Regions from separate parts of the Ammoniphilus soli genome, predicted to be linked through region 1. Evidence: riboswitches for the same ligand, from Rfam matches in the RefSeq annotation. Region 1 holds a riboswitch; each other region holds the start of a gene.
The links. Region 1 has a riboswitch for thiamine pyrophosphate ahead of thiC (phosphomethylpyrimidine synthase ThiC). Riboswitches for the same ligand answer to the same signal wherever they lie in the genome.
Positions count from the first base shown of each region.

Region 1 (5,811 bases):
CGGCTACTAGAAACTTCACGGAATTCACACCTTTCAATACCCCTTCTACTCATCTTATCAATTTTCCTCCCCTTCTACAATTAATCCTCAATCAGCTTTCCCAGATAAAAAGGAATCTCTTGAAAATCATTGACCCAAATCACATTGAGCCCTAAATTATTAGCGTCCTGTTCCTCAAACATTTCGGCCAATCGAATAAACGTATCAGTATAAATATGTTCTTCGTCCTTTATCCCTATTTCTGAGATGTGCTGCCGAACTTCGCTCTCGTTATATCTTTTTTTGAATATATAATGGTTTTTTAGGATTTTATCGGGTTTTTTTCTCATGGAAACGTCCAAAAGCCTTCTTAAGTTTGGATCTGTCATACTCAGTCCAATAAACAGGCATAGGTTTTGATTCAAAAGATTGAGCTGTACGAGATTGGACCAGCTGAACGGGTCAATAAACTGGGAGTGGTAGGCATCTTCACTAGAAACGATATGAAATCCGGATAAGTCCCCTTCTCGGGGCAAAAAACCGTGAACATGATAAATGGGCAGCTCGGAAGGCAAGTATCTTTCTCCCTCTTTAGAGATGGATTTATATCGGATTTTATTTTTCTCCAAATTTTGCTCGACGACATCATCAAAATTAAAAGTCACTATAGAGTGCAAGGATTTCCTTTCCCGCTGGGGTCGGCATAGTTCTACAATAACGTCCATCAACTCATTGCTACGGGGCTGGTTCTGGTAAATCGCTCTCCTTACATAATGCAAAAAATCGTTCCCTAATTCTATCTTAAGATACTGAAGGACAATAAGTGGTGATCGCTTAAAGTACTCTAAATAAATCTCAGCCAGTTTCTCGTGAGAGATATTTTCTTTCTGAACTTTTTTTACAAAGAGCTCACCGAGCAAATGCTTCAATAAATGATTCCAAACGGGGATACCGGAGTCAGCCGAAACCCCTGCTCCACAAAATAAGGTTAGATTTCCTTTTACAAACTCTTTTCGTATCTTCACTAGATCCGGGTTGGCATCCAGCTTCTGGGTTTTCGATTGCTTATCAATTGGATAAATATTGCAACACCTCCGTATGAAGTGTACTACTTCTCTCTTAGTAGAATATTTATGGGATAAGGTAGTCATACCTGGGAATCTGCAAAAATAAAAAATGTTCGTTTTTTAGGGGTCAATAAAGTTTAATCTTATTGAATCAGGAGTAAATCCTATTAAAATATGAACAATTATTGAAAAATATGTGACAATATTGTGAAAAAATTATTGACACTATGTTAGCTCTGTTTTAATCTGTAAATAAAGGGGAGGGATGTTTCATGAGTGAAATTGAGCGAATTTGTAAAATTTATCGTTGTGGCTGAAGTCGTTTTCGCAATCTGTGTTTCCTTAACGACCCCATTCTTACCAAAGATCATGCAGCGGATAGAGCAAAAGAAAGCACAAAATCAAGCATCTTAGAATGAAAACCCATACAAATAAATAAGATGGCCTTCTTGGCTGTAACCACTTCCAATCTCAATTTAAAGTATAAAAAGAAAAAAGCAGATTTATCTGCTTTTTTCTTTTTATTCAAAAATTTCTCTTAATAATATACACTTTCCGAATGAAGACATTTCGGGCAAGTTTTCATTAATTCGCTAGAAACGAATTCATGCACACATTTACTTTGAAGTGAAATAAGTTCTTCTCTGAGTCGTTGAGTTCTTTTTTCTAACTCCCTGATTGATTCCAACAGCTCTGAGGCTTTTATCTCATTCGCAGCATTACCCATAAATCTTGCTTCCTCTTTCCCTGAATTCTTTGGACTTTTCCTTCATTCCTTCCTCTAAAGCATACTCCTCGCGAATCGTATGCGTAATTTTCATACTGCAAAACTTAGGCCCGCACATCGAACAAAAATGTGCACTCTTAGCACCTTCAGCAGGCAGGGTTTCATCATGATATTCCATAGCGCGTTCTGGATCGAGGGATAGATTGAATTGATCCCTCCAACGAAAATCAAATCGGGCTTTGGATAAGGCGTTGTCGCGGGTCTGAGCGTGGGGGTGTCCCTTAGCCAGATCTGCTGCATGGGCTGCGATTTTGTAAGTAATAATGCCCGTCCTTACATCTTCTTTATTTGGCAGCCCCAGGTGTTCTTTTGGCGTTACATAGCAAAGCATGGACGTCCCCATCCACCCTATCATGGCAGCTCCAATTGCCGACGTGATGTGATCATAACCAGGTGCAATGTCAGTAGTTAAGGGCCCAAGGGTGTAAAAAGGCGCCTCGTGGCAAATCTCAAGCTGCAAATCCATATTTTCCTTTATCTTGTGCATCGGAACATGGCCCGGTCCTTCGATCATGACCTGCACATCATGTTTCCAGGCAATTTTCGTTAGTTCTCCTAATGTTTCCAGTTCAGCAAATTGGGCTTCATCATTGGCATCGGCGATGGAACCAGGACGGAGGCCATCCCCTAAGGAGAAAGAAACATCATAGGCTTTCATAATCTCACAGATTTCTTCAAAATGAGTATAAAGGAAATTTTCTTCGTGATGGGCTAGACACCAAGCGGCTAAGATCGATCCTCCTCTGGAAACAATACCTGTGACACGTTTGGCGGTCAACGGAATATATCGCAGCAGTACACCAGCGTGAATGGTAAAGTAATCAACCCCTTGCTCAGCTTGTTCGATAAGGGTATCGCGGTAAATTTCCCATGTCAGATCTTCCGCTTTTCCGTTTACTTTTTCTAATGCCTGATAAATGGGTACAGTGCCCACGGGAACCGGTGAGTTGCGGATAATCCACTCCCGGGTGGTATGAATATTTTTCCCTGTGGACAGATCCATAATGGTATCGGCGCCCCAGCGAGTAGCCCAGACCATTTTCTCCACTTCCTCCTGAATGGATGAGGTAACAGCTGAGTTTCCGATGTTGGCATTGATTTTCACGTGAAAGTTGCGGCCGATTATCATTGGTTCAGATTCCGGGTGGTTGATGTTAGCGGGTATAATGGCTCTTCCTTCCGCCACTTCCTTCCTGACGAATTCCGGAGAAAGCCCCTCGCGAATCGCTATAAATTCCATTTCGGGTGTCGTGATCCCTTGCCGGGCATAGTGAAGCTGAGTGACGTTCCTGCCTGGCTTTGCCCGTAAGGGGTTGCGCTTTAGACCCGGAAAAACCTCGCGATTGGCCGGTTCGCTTTGTTCCTTGAATCCATCATCCTCAGGCTTAATTTCACGGCCTGTATATTCCTCCACATCACCTCGTTCCATAATCCAGCCGCGGCGTACGGCAGGTAGTCCTTGATGAATATCAGGGGCTTGGGTAGCGTCGGTATATAAGCCGCTCGTATCATATACTCTTACCGGTTCGTTTTCTGTTTCCCCAAAGCTGTTTACCGTTGGAGATAGCATGATCTCTCGCATAGGGACACGAATTTCCTCACGAGACCCTTGCACATACACCTTTTGACTGCCTGGAAACGGTTGGATAATGGGAGACACAATGATTGGTTTGGTAGAATTGGACATAAAAAAACCTCCTATTTTAAAAGATTCTAATCATTTTGAACCTTTCATGGAGGCGGAAGAAACACAAATGAAAATAGCCGCATTGGTTACATGCGGCGTATGGTCATACGTGTGCTGTCAAATAGACAAAGCTGTAAGATCACATTCCTCCGCTGGCATTATCCAGTTCAGGTTCAACGGTCGATAACGGTATAGATATCCTCTCAGCCTGGTTCCCCAAGCTCCCGCAATAAGACTTATGAAGTTTTACAAAAATAAGAATATCATGGAAGTAATGTCTTGGCAATCCTTTTTTTAATTTAGCTATATTGAGGGCGCATTTTCGCTCTCTTATTCACGTGCTGATCGGCACCAAGTGCAGCAATAGCGCCATCTGCGGCGGAAATAACCGCTTGCTTAATCGGCGTACGGCGAGCATCCCCACCAGCAAAAACGCCATCCACACTTGTGCGAAGATATTCATCGACCACTACATAACCTTCTTCATCACGCTGTACGGCATTCTTAAGGAAGTCAGTTCCTGGCTTCATCCCTGCAAGGTATAAGAATACACCATCGACATCCCATGTCACTTCATTCTTCTGGTCATCCTGAATTACCAATTTTTCCACCTTGTTTCCTCCGGTAATCTCCTTCAAACGGTGCTTATAGTAGATTTTTACGTTTGGCTTTTGCTCTAGTTCGGATATGTCTACTTCACCCTTGAATTGGTTAATCGGCACGACGAGGCGGACTTCTTTACAAAACTTGGATAAAGCTTCTGCTTCATGAACAGCCTCTTCCGTTTCCCCCACAACCGCTACGGTACGGTCTTGGAAGAAAGCAGCATCACATGTGGAACAGTAGCTCACTCCACGGCCGGTAAATTCTTCTTCCCCTTTAATTTTATTGAGAGGTGCTTTAGCTCCAACGCCTATAAACACGCTTTTAGCTTTGATCGTACCTTCCGGCACTTCAAGCTTTTTCACTTCCGGGTCAGAAAAATCTACACTCAATACGTTCGTACGTACAAATTTTGTCCCGAAGTCTTTGGCTTGCAGTTGCATTTGCTGCAGCAGCTCTAATCCTGTCACCTCTCCACGCACACCAGGATAGTTCGCTATCTTATGCGTGATTGCCAATGTTCCGGCGGCAGGAGCTTTATCAATGACTAATACATTCAACTTCCCGCGAGAAGCGTAAATGGCTGCGGAAGTACCAGCAGGTCCCCCGCCAATCGCTACAAGATCATAGACTTGATCCAAAATTTCAGCATTTACTTGAGTGAAAATTTCTTCTTCCTTCTTCGCCTCAGTTGACGATGGCGTCGGCTCGTCAGTTATTCCTAAATACTGCTTCATTTTATTTGGTCTATAACCAATAAAAGTTTCTCCATCAATGATTGTAACAGGAGCAGAAAAAATTCCCATAGCATGAAGATCATCAAAAAACTGTGGATTTTCCGTTACGTTTCGATTCTCGTATTCTATTCCCCAATTTTTAAGATCATTTTTTATTTTTTCGCAATAAGGACACCCAGTGCTGCTATATAAAATTGCTCTTGGCATTATAACCACTCCATTTCTTATTTCTAACTAATACTAGTTTATAATAATTACATTTAAAATTCAAGTGTTTTTTTCTTTAAGTCCCTATTTGATTTATCTCCTATGTATTTTGCCACTTTATCATCTGATTACCCTATGGAATGGAACGATGGGAGAAGAAGAGTTTGGTTAGTTTGGGGTTAGTCTGTATTTTTTTGTCGTCTTCAACAAAACCTACTAAGAAGAAATCATACATGAGGTGAGACACATTATGGACGTGTTTACTCTGCTTGTGGCCATTGTCATCCTGGTTCTAAGTGCGGGGTTAGTCTTGTCGCTTCGGATTCGTGCAAGACAGAAAAGCGAAATAGATACCGGCGTCAGTGATAAGATCAAGTCGAATCCTGTATTGCTCAACCCGATTATCCTCAGCTATGTATTGTTTGCCGCGGTCATTTTCGCTCTGGTTTGGTTTTTTAAGTACTATTATAAAGTTCCTTTTTAGTGAGGTGGATCATGGAGAAAAAACGTTATTACGTAAATGTTGAACATGGGATTATTCTGGATGATCAAGGGGCAGACACTTACGAATTTGAAGTGGACGCGACCGAACAAGAATTACAGCAATTGCAGGATCTTTTTGATAAAACTCACCAAAAAGAAATGGGAACGTGGCTTCGTGCCCATACTCCTTATATTCAATACCATGATGACGAGGATAATCACGAATACGACCACTCGCTCCAACAGGTATACCGCATGCTC
Region 1 is NZ_JBEGDL010000003.1:149,791-155,601, reverse strand. Features, by position in the region: gene ABLT31_RS08245 (FxsA family protein) at 1-19, opposite strand, end outside; gene ABLT31_RS08240 (SIR2 family protein) at 81-1,004, opposite strand; gene ABLT31_RS08235 (hypothetical protein) at 1,323-1,460, shown strand; gene thiC (phosphomethylpyrimidine synthase ThiC) at 1,766-3,520, opposite strand; TPP riboswitch at 3,648-3,758, opposite strand; gene ABLT31_RS08225 (FAD-dependent oxidoreductase) at 3,820-5,067, opposite strand; gene ABLT31_RS08220 (hypothetical protein) at 5,318-5,551, shown strand; gene ABLT31_RS08215 (hypothetical protein) at 5,563-5,811, shown strand, end outside.

Region 2 (5,811 bases), on a different contig from region 1:
GCGGTAAACTGCTTGATGAGCTCCGGGTTTTCCTTCGCTGTCTTCTCGCTCGTCACAAGCACCAGCTCGTAGTAATCCGGCACCCCAAAATCGACAGGGCTGAAGGCGTTCATAGCGATTCCCTCTTTTTCAAGCAAGACCTTTTCATGGTTGATGTAGCCTCCGCTGATCGCGTCCACCTTTTTCGTAGAAATGGCAGGCATCAGGTCCCAGCCCACATCAATCAGTTCCACTTGGCCAGCATCCCCGCCGTCAGCCGTCACCATCGTCTTGACCACTGCCTCATTCATCGGGATAGCCGGATAGCCGACGGATTTTCCAGCCAAATCCTTAGGTGCGGAAATTCCGCTTTCTGCCGGTACCATAATCGCATTCAGGGGATGGCGGACAATCGCCGAAACGGATACGACCGGAATCTGCTGCGCTCTGGCCATCACCACTTGCGGCTGGTAGCTTAGGGCAAAATCGACCTCTCCGGTGGAAACCAGCTTGAGCGGGTCATTCGTCTCTGCCGGCATTTTGATATCCAGCTCCAAGCCCTGCTCCTTAAAGAAGCCTTGCTCCTGTCCGGCATAGAGGAAGGAATGGACCGCATTCGGGTACCAATCCAGCATGATGCTTACTTTTTTCGTTTCCTCAGCGGACTCTTTGGGCTCTCCAGGCTCTCCCGAAGCAGGGGGATTGGAAGCGGAGCATGCTGTCAGCAGCGCTAGACTCGCCGCCATTAAACTTAGACCAATTTTTTTAAACTTCAACATGTTTTTCATTCACCTTTCTTTTTCGCTCCTTGGTAATGCCAAGGTATCGTCTTTTTTTCCAGCCATTGAATCCATAAAAACAGGGCAAAGCCGGCCAGGGACAGGAGGAATACGGAGGCAAACAGCAAATCCGCCTGCAGGTTATTCGATGCCCTCCGGCTGAAGAACCCCAGTCCCTCGCTGGCACCCAGCCATTCGCCGATGGTCGCGCCAATCACGCTGACGGTCGCAGCCACCTTCAGCCCGGAGAAAAAAGAAGGTAGGGCCTGCGGGACCTGCAGCTTAAGGAAAATCTGCCTCCCATTGGCTCCCATCGTTTTCATCAGCTGGACCCATTCGCGATCTGTCGCCCTCAGCCCATCTACCGTGTTCACGACGATCGGGAAGAAAGAAATCAGAATCGTAACGGCCACTTTTCCCCAGATCGAGTAACCGAACCACATGATCAGGATCGGCGATAAAGCGACAATCGGGACCGTCTGGGAAGCAATGACAATCGGATAGAGGACCTTTTCGCCCGTCCGCGTGAATACGATCGCCATGGCCCCCGCGATGCCGATGAGACTGGACAAAGCCAAGCCGAGGAAAACCTCCTTCAGGGTGGCTGGCAAATGGACCAGCAGCAGCAGCTCCCAGCTGTCCCCCAGCGCCTTCAGGATGCGGCTGGGCGGGGGGAGGATAAAGGCCGGCACAGACAAGGACCGGACAAGGATTTCCCATCCTGCCGCTAAACCGATGATGACGATCCAAACTGCCTTGTTTTTCATAATGAGACCCTTTTTTCGTATAACAGATTCATAATTTTCTCACGAAGTTCAACAAACTCCTTCGTCATGATCAATGAGGGTGAACGCGGACGATCAAATGGAACACGGATTTCCTTAAACGCCCCCTCTTGCTGGGAGCTCATCACATAAATGCGATCCGACAAATACAAGGCTTCCTCAATGTCATGGGTAATGAGGAATACCGATTGCTCCCACTTCTGCCAGGCCTCCGTCAGCCAATGCTGCAGCTCCCTTCTCGTAAACGCGTCAAGCGCGCTGAAAGGCTCGTCCAACAGCAGCAAGGGATGGCCGCCCAAAACGGCCCGCAGGAAAGAAACCCTCTGCCTCATTCCCCCCGAAAGCTCATGCGGATAGGCATGCGCAAAAGCCCCCAGGCCAAACAGGGGCAGCATCTCCCGTACCTTGTCCTGGGCCTCTTTCTTGCCTATCCCTTGTATTTCCAAGGGAAGGGCGGCGTTGGCGGCCACCGTTCTCCAAGGCATCAAGAGGTCCTGCTGCGGCATCAGCCCGACCTTCCCCAAGCGGCGGCCACCCTTTGCCCCCAAGAACTCAATATGCCCGGCCGTCGGTTCGTACAGGCCCGCCACCAGCTTCAGTACCGTGCTTTTTCCGCATCCGCTCAAGCCGACCAAGCTGACGAATTCCTTCGGGTAAATGGCGGAGCTGTGATTCTTCAGGATCCGGATTTCCTCATGCCCCTTCTCATAGCCGAAGGAAACATCCACCAACTGAACAAGCGCCTCCACGCTTTACTCCACCGGCCAATCCAAGCGGTGATAAGCCATATCCCAGAACATGTACTCAAAGCGGGAAGTATTCAGGAAGTGCTCCTCCAGAATGGCCAACTCCCGCTCAGGCTTTCCTTCTGTCAGATCATCCAAGTGGCCGATCAGCCATTGCGCCAAGCTCCCGAATTCCGCAGAAGAATACATGGTCACCCATTCCCCATAAAGGGAGTGATCCTTTGACTCCGGAAATTCATCCGCAAGAGCTTTTCCGATTTCCCAGTAGCTCCACATGCAGGGAAGGAGGGCAGAAATCAATTCTTCCAATGAGCCATTTTGGGCCACATGCAGCATATAGCGGGTATAGGCCAGATTGATCGGGGTAGCCTTTGTATCCTCCAGCTCCTGGCGGGTGATGCCAAAGCGCTCCGCGTACTGGCGGTGAAGCTCCATTTCCCCATGCAGGGTTTCATGGAGCAGCTTGGCGAACCAGGCCATTGAGTCCAGGTCCCTCGCTTTCATGGATCCCAAAGCGAACATCTTCGCGTAATCGATCAAGTAAACGTAATCCTGCTTCATGTAATATTCAAACGATTCCCGGGGCAGGCTCCCATCTCCCAAACCGCGGACAAAGGGATGGGCATGGGTTTTCCCCCATACCGGGCGGACCTTTTCATAGAGGCGCTCTGAAAATTTCATCTATTCTTCTCCCTTTCTTGTATTGCACCATTCGGCGATGAATATCGCCATGATCTTGGCGAATTCCACAAGCTGTCGCAATTCCAGCTTTTCGTCTACAGCATGGGCATCCTCCAGCTTGCCGGGACCATAAAGGACGGTAGGAATTCCGGCCCTGCCGAGCCAGCCCGCATCCGTTACGGTGGTTGTCATGCCGACGACCGGAGCCGCTTTTTCCACTTCTTCATGAACCGATCCAAGAAGAACGGTTCCAGGGTGAAGAGGATCCACTTCAAAGGAAGGAAAAATCTCTCCCCTTTCCTCTATCATCGACTTTCCTCCCCATCGGAACTGCGGCGGATGATCCCTCAGCCAAGGATCGGCAGCAGCCACTTGCAGGATGTGGGTCTCGATTTCGCGGACCACATCTTCAAAGGATTCATTGGGATAAAAGTGAACGGTAATCCAAAGCGAACAGCGGTCGGCAACAAAGGCGGCATGCCTTCCCCCTTCAATGACAGCCGGATTGATCGTATTCGTCCCCGGCGGAAATCCAGGGTAGCTCTTCGTGACCGCCCAATGGCGTTCCAGGTCCTGCAAGCCCGAGATGATTTTCGCCATTTTCTCGATGGCACTTGCTCCATGAACGCCGCCGCCGGCATGAATCATATTCCTGCGGACGCCGTCATGATGGGTTTCTTTGCTTTGTACCGTGATCCATCCGGTAATCACGCCGCCTTGTCCCTGGATATGCAGATCGCTTGTGTCGACCACCACAGCAAAGTCTCCCGTATACCCTCGCTCCAGGCACGATAAGGTACCCGCTTCCCCGGCTTCCTCCCCAATGACGGACTGGAACTGAAGATCGCCTTTGAGGTTAACCCCGAGGTCCTGCAAGATCTTTACCGCGAACAGGGAAGCCGCCATGCCGCCTTTCATATCCGCTACCCCGCGCCCATACACATAGCCTTCCTTTTGCGTCAATCGGAAAGGATCGCAGCTCCACTCCGAATCATCTCCTACTTCGGCTACATCCATATGTCCATTGATGATCAAACTCCTGTAGTCCGCTCCATCCTTTCCCTTCAAGACCCCAACGACATTGGGATCCCCGGGGTAAACGTCCCAGCTATCGACTTCGAACTGAAGTCCTTTAAGGATACCTGCTAAATAGTTTTGCGCCTCCTCCGTATTTCTTGCGGGCGGACTTACGGTAGGATAAGAAATCAACGCGGCCAACAGCTCGAGGAGTTCCCCTTTTCTCGCTTCCACTTCCTTTGATACGAGCTCCTTCAGATTCAAGATCATGCTGTCCAATCTATCAGCCCCCTTTGTAAGTTTGTTTATGCAAAGCCTCTTGATGTAACCATAAAAAAACCGCTATCCACAATCTGGAAAGCGGTAAAGATCTATGCAGGCTATGTGCCCGGCTTCAATCTTCCACTTTCCTACGCTGGCATGAACCAGATCAGGTTCTAAGGGTTCGAAACTCCGTTCCATCTCAGCCCGCAAGGACCCCCCCAGTGGTATTTATTTACTTCATTGTAAACCCGCCATCGACGACTAAACATTGCCCGGTCACAAACCTAGACCATTCGCTGGCGAAATATAGCACGCTGCCTGCAATATCTTCCGGGCGAGCAATTTTCCGGAGTGGGGTTTGCGAAATGATGCTGTCCTTCACTTCTTCCTTTGTCATTCGACTGGCATCCGTCGGATAAACTATTCCCGGCGCCACGCAATTCACCGTAATGCCAAACGGCCCTAAATCGGCAGCCAGGTTTTGGGAATAGCTAAGGAGTGCTCCTTTCGCTGTGGTGTAATCGTGGTAAGGAACGACCGGACGGTAAACCAAATTGCTGACCATGTTGATAATCCGCCCGAAACCGTTCGCCTTCATTCCCGGAATGGCGTGCTTGCATACGTGGAAGGAGCCCTTCAGGGATCCATCCAATTGCCTCTGATAATCCTCCCATTCCACTTCCCAGGCCATTTTCCGCTGATCCGGATCGAATCGGTAATGGTGAAGCGCGTTATTTACGACAATATCCAAAGAAGAGAATTCATCTGTTATTTCTTCAATTAATTGCTGAACCTCTGTCTCGTCCGTGACATCTCCCCGAAGAGCCATCGATTCAATCCGGTATTCCTGGCTTAAGCGATTGGCTAACCGTTCAGCCCGATCGCGATTCTGAACATAATTAATGATAACGACGGCTCCCTGCTGCGCAAAAGACTCGGCAATAGCCGCACCGATACCCCGGCTGGAACCGGTGACCAATACTACCTTTCCCTTCAGATTAAGCTCCATACGGTCACCTACTTCAGCTGCTTGACCAGATCATTCGTGAACAAACTGTCCATTCCGACCGGCCCTTTCAATAGGCCCATTTTCACATAGGCAGCTTCCACTTCCTTCAGGATATCTCCGTTCAGCCAACCCAGCCCTTTTTCTTCCATTTCCTCGTTGACGGAAACAGCGTTCCTGATTTTAATAATCTCGAGGTTTCGTCCTTCATCTTTCCCGTCAATGGCTGCCTGAACAGCTGCCTTTGCTGCTTCCTCCGGATGTTCCATGGTATATTTCACACTATCCCGATAGACCTGAAGGAATTTCACAAGCATCTCTTTCTTTTCATTGAACGTTTTCTCGGTGACGACAAACACATCGGATGGCGTGTTGAGCACTTCTTTGACATGCATTACGTTCACATCGCCCAAACCTTTTTGCGAGGCGTCATAGAGTCCCGTATCGGTAGCTGCCGTAGCGTCAACCTGCTTGTTCATTAGCGGCCCGAAGTTGAGCACCCCAGCTTCAATGATCGTTACATCGTTTTCCGATATTCCCGCTTCGGAAAGAAG
Region 2 is NZ_JBEGDL010000004.1:61,132-66,942, forward strand. Features, by position in the region: gene ABLT31_RS10630 (ABC transporter substrate-binding protein) at 1-758, opposite strand, end outside; gene ABLT31_RS10635 (ABC transporter permease) at 764-1,336, opposite strand; gene ABLT31_RS10640 (ABC transporter ATP-binding protein) at 1,522-2,292, opposite strand; gene tenA (thiaminase II) at 2,296-2,970, opposite strand; gene ABLT31_RS10650 (acetylornithine deacetylase) at 2,971-4,257, opposite strand; TPP riboswitch at 4,378-4,481, opposite strand; gene ABLT31_RS10655 (3-oxoacyl-ACP reductase) at 4,484-5,260, opposite strand; gene ABLT31_RS10660 (ABC transporter substrate-binding protein) at 5,269-5,811, opposite strand, start outside.
Region 2: another riboswitch for thiamine pyrophosphate. It lies ahead of ABLT31_RS10650 (acetylornithine deacetylase); the one in region 1 lies ahead of thiC (phosphomethylpyrimidine synthase ThiC).

Region 3 (5,811 bases), on a different contig from region 1:
GCCAGCTTCATCGCCAAGGCCATTTTCACCGGATCCTTGGCACCGGAAACAGCGGTATTCAAGAGTACCCCATCCGCTCCCATTTCCATCGCAATAGCCGCATCCGAAGGAGATCCGATTCCCGCATCCACAATGACTGGAACGGTAGCTTGCTCAATTATGAAGCTGAGATTCAGCGGATTGACGATGCCTTGGCCCGATCCGATCGGGGAAGCCCCCGGCATGATCGCGTGCACGCCTAAATCTTGCAATCTCTTAGCTAGCAATACATCGTCTGACGTGTATGGAAGAACCGTAAATCCTTCCTCCAATAGAATCTCGGAAGCTTTTAAAGTCTCTACCGGATCCGGCAAAAGCGTCTTCGGGCAGCCAATGACTTCAACCTTGATCATGTCGCATAAGCCTGAAGCCTTGGCCAATCTAGCGATCCGCACCGCTTCCTCTGCAGTCGAAGCCCCTGCTGTATTCGGGAGAAGGGTGTAATTCTTTACATCCAGCATTTCTAGGAAATTCGGCTGGCTCGGCTCAAAGATATTCATGCGGCGCACGGCAAACGTCAAGATTTGCGTCTCGGATACGTCAACCGCTTGCTTCTGGATTTCAAAATTCGGGAACTTCCCCGTCCCCAGCAATAATCTGGAACGAAACTCATAAGATCCTATTTTCAACATATCATCCGCCTCCTACGAAATGTACTATTTCTACCCGATCCCCGTCTGATAGCTGCGTGCGGGCATGGTCATCCTTCTGCAAGATATGGGTATTCAGTTCAATGATCAGTACTTTGTTATCCAATCCGAAATGCGAGATCAAATCTGTAACGCAGGATACCGTGTCCGGAACCTGCACCTGCTCTCCATTGATGTGAAGATTCAACAGCCTTTCCTCCCTCCTAATGTACCGTCAAGCCTCGATCCGCCTTAAAAGGCAGCAGAATCTCCGCTTGTTTTCCTTCTATTAAATCGGCTAGCAAGACGCCCGTTACCGGACTGAGCAAGATGCCATTTCGAAAATGGCCTGTTGCAAGGTATAGCCCCTTCCAATCCGGATGCTCGCCCAGATAAGGCAGCCCGTCTCGGGTCTGCGGCCGGACACCAGCCCATGTTTTTTCAAACTCTGCCTCTGCAATGGAAGGAAGCAGCCGCTTCGCGCGTTCCATCAAGGCAGATATTCCTCCAATAGAGACTTTGCGGTCAAAGGTATGCTCCTTCATGGTCGCCCCGACCACAAGCCTTCCCCCTCTTTTCGGAACGAGATAGCATCCATGGGAGAATACGGTTGCCTGCAGCAGCGGCCGGGAGGTGATGACAGAAAAACACTCCCCTTTTACGGGATAGACCGGAGGCAGGGATTCAGGCTTCCCAAGCCACTGGCTGCTCCAAGCTCCTGCAGCTGCGACCACCTGCTGGCAGCGAATGGTTTCCTCTTGGGTCACGACGCCTTTCACTACTCCTTTTTCCACGACAAGGGACTTGACCTCGGCAAATTCACGAAGCTCAGCCCCCAAAACGGCAGCCGACTTCAGAAAAGCGAGGGATAGCTCCGGCGCTAGCACTTGCCCGTCATTGGGAATAAACATAGCACCAAGGATGGCATCGGACAAAGAAGGTTCCCGCAGCCGTACCTGATCCCCTGTCAGCCACTCCGCCTCCTGGCCCGCTTGCTTCTGACACGCGATGGCTTCCCTCAGTTCCTCCAGCTCCTCGCTCGTGGTAGCGATGCGAAGCATTCCCCGGTTGATCAAACTGATATCAATCCCCGAAAGCTCCCTTAATTCCTCGGCTAAGCGCGGAAACATCGCCCGGCTCTCGATGGCAAGCTGGAACAGCGGACCGGTTTCCTTCCCCATCTCCCCCTGTGCAGCCAGCATGCCGGCTGCAGCACTGGAAGCCTGCTCCGCCAATCTCCCTTTTTCCAGCACAATAACCTTCTTGCCCCGCTTCGCCAATTGAAAAGCGATAGATCCCCCTATAACTCCACCGCCTATAATTGCTACATCATAAACTCCCATTAACCCTTCCCCCCTGAAGTAAGCCTTCCCTGTAGTGTTGGGCTGCCGCAAGCGGATCGCCAGCATCCAATATTCCTGACATAACCGCAATGCCTGCCGCACCCGCATTGATGACATCTTTTACATTTTCCGGATGGATACCGCCAATCGCAATAACCGGAATGCGGATTTGCCCGGCTACCTCGGCCAAAGCCTCCACCCCTCTGGCTTCAAGCCCCGGCTTGGACCCTGAAGGGAAAACGTGGCCGAAGATTACGTAGTCAGCACCCTGCTGTTCCATCTCCCTCGCTTCGCTCAAGGAATGGACCGATCGCCCCACTCTTAGCTGCGGGAAAGCTTTCTTCACCGCAGCGGGAGGCAGGCTATGATAGGCCAACTGAACCCCTTTGGCTCCGGCAGACCAGGCTACATCCGCGCGATCATTCAGATAAATTTTATTCAGCGGCACTCCCCGCAACGCTAAATGCTGAATTCCATCCCACAACTCCCGAGCCGTTCTGGCTTTCTCCCTCAAATGCACCGCCTGGACAATAGGGTGTACGAGAGACGCAACATCAGCAAACTGCTCCAGCGCTTGTTTTCCATTACTGATCAAATGCAGTTCAAGGTTTCTCATATCCGGATGCTCCCTCCCCCATCTTCATAGTCAATCAAGAAATGTCAAGAGAAAAAATAAAAAAAGCTTTATTGAAGCATTTCAGGGTAGCCAGACCACCTTTAGAGGAAGCTTTTTATGCGGAATATGGAGGATAACTCATGAAGGTTATACTTTCTTATTCCGTAAAAAAACCACTTTCGGTATTGAAAGTGGTTAGCTGAGCGTATGTATACGTTTCGGCTATCCGCTTTCCTACGCTGGCATTAACCAGATCAGGTACAAAGGGTCTGGAAGGACTCACTTCCATCTCAGCTATATTTTAGCTCCCCTAGGGATATTGCGAGACTATTTGGTTCTTTCTAATGATAACACGGAGGAGGTTATTGTCAAGACTGGCACCCGCTTCTCAGGGCTGGAGCATATTCCCAGGAGAAGTGAAGATACTATTCCTAGAAAAAGGAGGGAAAAGCAATGGCAGAGTGGACCAGGAATGACTTAGCAGTGATAGAAGAGGCCTTGAAGGAGGCCATGGCCAATCAAGCCGACTATCAAGCCGTGCTAGCCTACCAGGAGGTCCTGCAAAAGCTTCAAGGCAAATCCGGAATGGGAAATACCTTAGAAGCCAACGTAGGCGAAGCGGCTCGGGATGGCTACCGCTATGACTATGATGACTCTTCTGATCTCTATAGCTAAGAGGAATAGCTAAGAGAACGTTAGGGGCTTTTATAAAGCCTCTTTTTTTATTACTCCCTCGTTATTTTCTCTTACTGAGAAGAAAGAAGATCATGACATGAAGAAAAACCAGCAGCGCCGAAACAGCATAGTTTCCCGCTGGTCCGTACACCCCCGCCATGCCCGCCGTCCCTAACTGCAGGACGATAAAAATAGGAATCAAAATGCGAAATTTCGCCTTATTGATTTTGTGAAAATAATCTTTCATTCCTCGCCAAGCCCCGATTCCGCCGCCGAGGAACGAGAACATCAGGAGTTTCTTCTCGGACGTTCGCCATTCCTTCTTGCGGGCCCGGCTTTTATCTTGCGCAAATAGATAATAGGTAATTAGATTCATGATGAAAACATAAAGCAGAAGCCAATTCAACACAAGTAAAACTCCTTTCGCAAGCTGCGCATACTTTCACTATAGCATGCTGCCCGTAAAAATTGAACCGGCTTGCTGCTTGCCTATTATTTTTCATAATCGGATGCGAACTGGGTTAGAATACCAACATATAGCACATTTGGAAGCATGGGGAGGCATATGGAAAAGGTACGCATATCTGCCGTACAGGCGCTGATGTTAGGAATCGCAAGTGTTACAGTTACAGGTCATCTCCTGTTCATTCCCGTTGTGCTCACTCACGCGGGCCGGGATGGCTGGCTTTCTCTTCTAGTTGCCTTAGGTCCTGCCCTATTGGTCGGGTATGTGATTGCTCGGCTCGCTCAACTGTTTCCAGGCCGGACTTTAGTGGAGTATACGGAAGAAATCTTTGGCAAATGGATCGGAAAATTGGTGTCCCTGCTCTTCATTTTTTATTTCTTTCATGATACCACCATCGCCCTCCGAGGGTTTGGGGAATTTTACACCTCGGCTATCACGCCCCGTACACCGATTGTGGTCTACTTTTCCGCCATCATGATCATGGCTGTTTACGCCGTCAGGAGCGGGTTGGAGGTTTTGGCCAGGACCAACCAGATATTTCTGGTTACCATGATCCCTGTTGGGCTCTTGGCCAGCATATTGACGCAAAAAGATAAAGACTATGCCAATTTCCTGCCGATATTGGAATACGGCCCGGAACCCATGCTGATGGGAGCCTTTACCCTGGTCTCGCTATTCAGCACATTTATCGCTGTGGGGATGGTTTTCCCTTATATTTCAAACGGTAAGAAGCTTAAGCGCTTCAGCGTAGCCACAATGGCCATTCTGATTGTCATGTTTATAGGTCCCATGACGGGTCCTACCGCTTTATTTGGAGCAGAACGGAGTGTCGGGCTTAATTTCCCGACCTTTCAAATCCTAAGGGACATGAAGGTCGGGGAGCTCCAACGGCTGGATCTGCTGGGCATCATGCTTTGGAGCATGGGATCCTTTTCCAAAATATCCGTTTTCCTTTATGCCACTTCCCTAGGAATCGCCCAGTGGTTTCGGCTGAAGGATTACCGCATTCTAAGCGTCCCTCTTGGGGCACTCATGGTTATTGTCTCGCTCCTTAACAGCGAGAGCTTCATTGAGATTTTTCGTTTCCTTAAGGACACCTATCCCTATTACTCAGCGTTCATCGGATTACTCCTGCCCATGATCCTGTTGATTGCCGCAAGGTTCCGTTTCCATCGCCATTGATTTTCTGGAGGTATGGCCATGTATAAGAAACTTAAAAAGAAGAAGCGAATCATGAATCCGGATGCTTCCGACCAACTGAAAAGGTCTCTCTCCCGGGACCTTAAGGAAAATATAGATTGCTTCATCCAATTGTTTGGGAAAACAGGGGATCTCGTCATCCGTCAGGTCCAAAGCCTAGGTTCCTTGCATGCAGCTGTCCTTTATCTGGAAACTATAGCAGATCCGATGCTCATTGATGAATTCGTGGTCAAGGAGCTTCAGATTCATTTAGACCGGTTCGCCTCCGAGGGTTTTGTTTTCCCGCTGAATGCGGACAAGATCGATCTGTTTACGAATCAGCTGATGACCATCTCCACGTTGGAAGAAGGAGTAAAGTGCTTACTCAGCGGAAACAGCCTAGTATTGCTCGACAGCCACGGGGAAGCGCTCGCAGCGAGTACAGCCGGCGGGCAGAGAAGATCCGTCTCCGAGCCCACCAACGAATCGGTCGTGCGAGGCTCACGGGAATCCTTCAATGAGTCGCTGCAGACCAATCTGGGACTTATAAGGAAAAGGTTAAATACCCATCAGCTGCGCATTGAAAAAATGCAAATCGGCAAGCTTTCCAATACGCCGGTTGCCATTCTGCACATGGATGGGATTGCCCAGGAAGGAATCGTAGAAGAAGTCAAAGGCAGGCTGCAGGAAATCGAAATTGACGGAATTCTGGAATCCCTCTATATAGAGGAAATGATCGAGGATCCCAGAGGATATACTCCGTTTCCTACAATATTCAATACAGAGCGTCCCGACCGGATAGCCGCTGGATTATTGGAAGGGCGCATTGCCATCCTCATCGAGGGAACGCCAATCGCCCTGCTG
Region 3 is NZ_JBEGDL010000004.1:72,739-78,549, forward strand. Features, by position in the region: gene ABLT31_RS10690 (thiazole synthase) at 1-671, opposite strand, end outside; gene thiS (sulfur carrier protein ThiS) at 673-876, opposite strand; gene thiO (glycine oxidase ThiO) at 893-2,011, opposite strand; gene tenI (thiazole tautomerase TenI) at 1,998-2,627, opposite strand; TPP riboswitch at 2,842-2,949, opposite strand; gene ABLT31_RS10710 (hypothetical protein) at 3,081-3,302, shown strand; gene ABLT31_RS10715 (DUF1294 domain-containing protein) at 3,364-3,711, opposite strand; gene ABLT31_RS10720 (GerAB/ArcD/ProY family transporter) at 3,868-4,950, shown strand; gene ABLT31_RS10725 (spore germination protein) at 4,969-5,811, shown strand, end outside.
Region 3: another riboswitch for thiamine pyrophosphate. It lies ahead of tenI (thiazole tautomerase TenI); the one in region 1 lies ahead of thiC (phosphomethylpyrimidine synthase ThiC).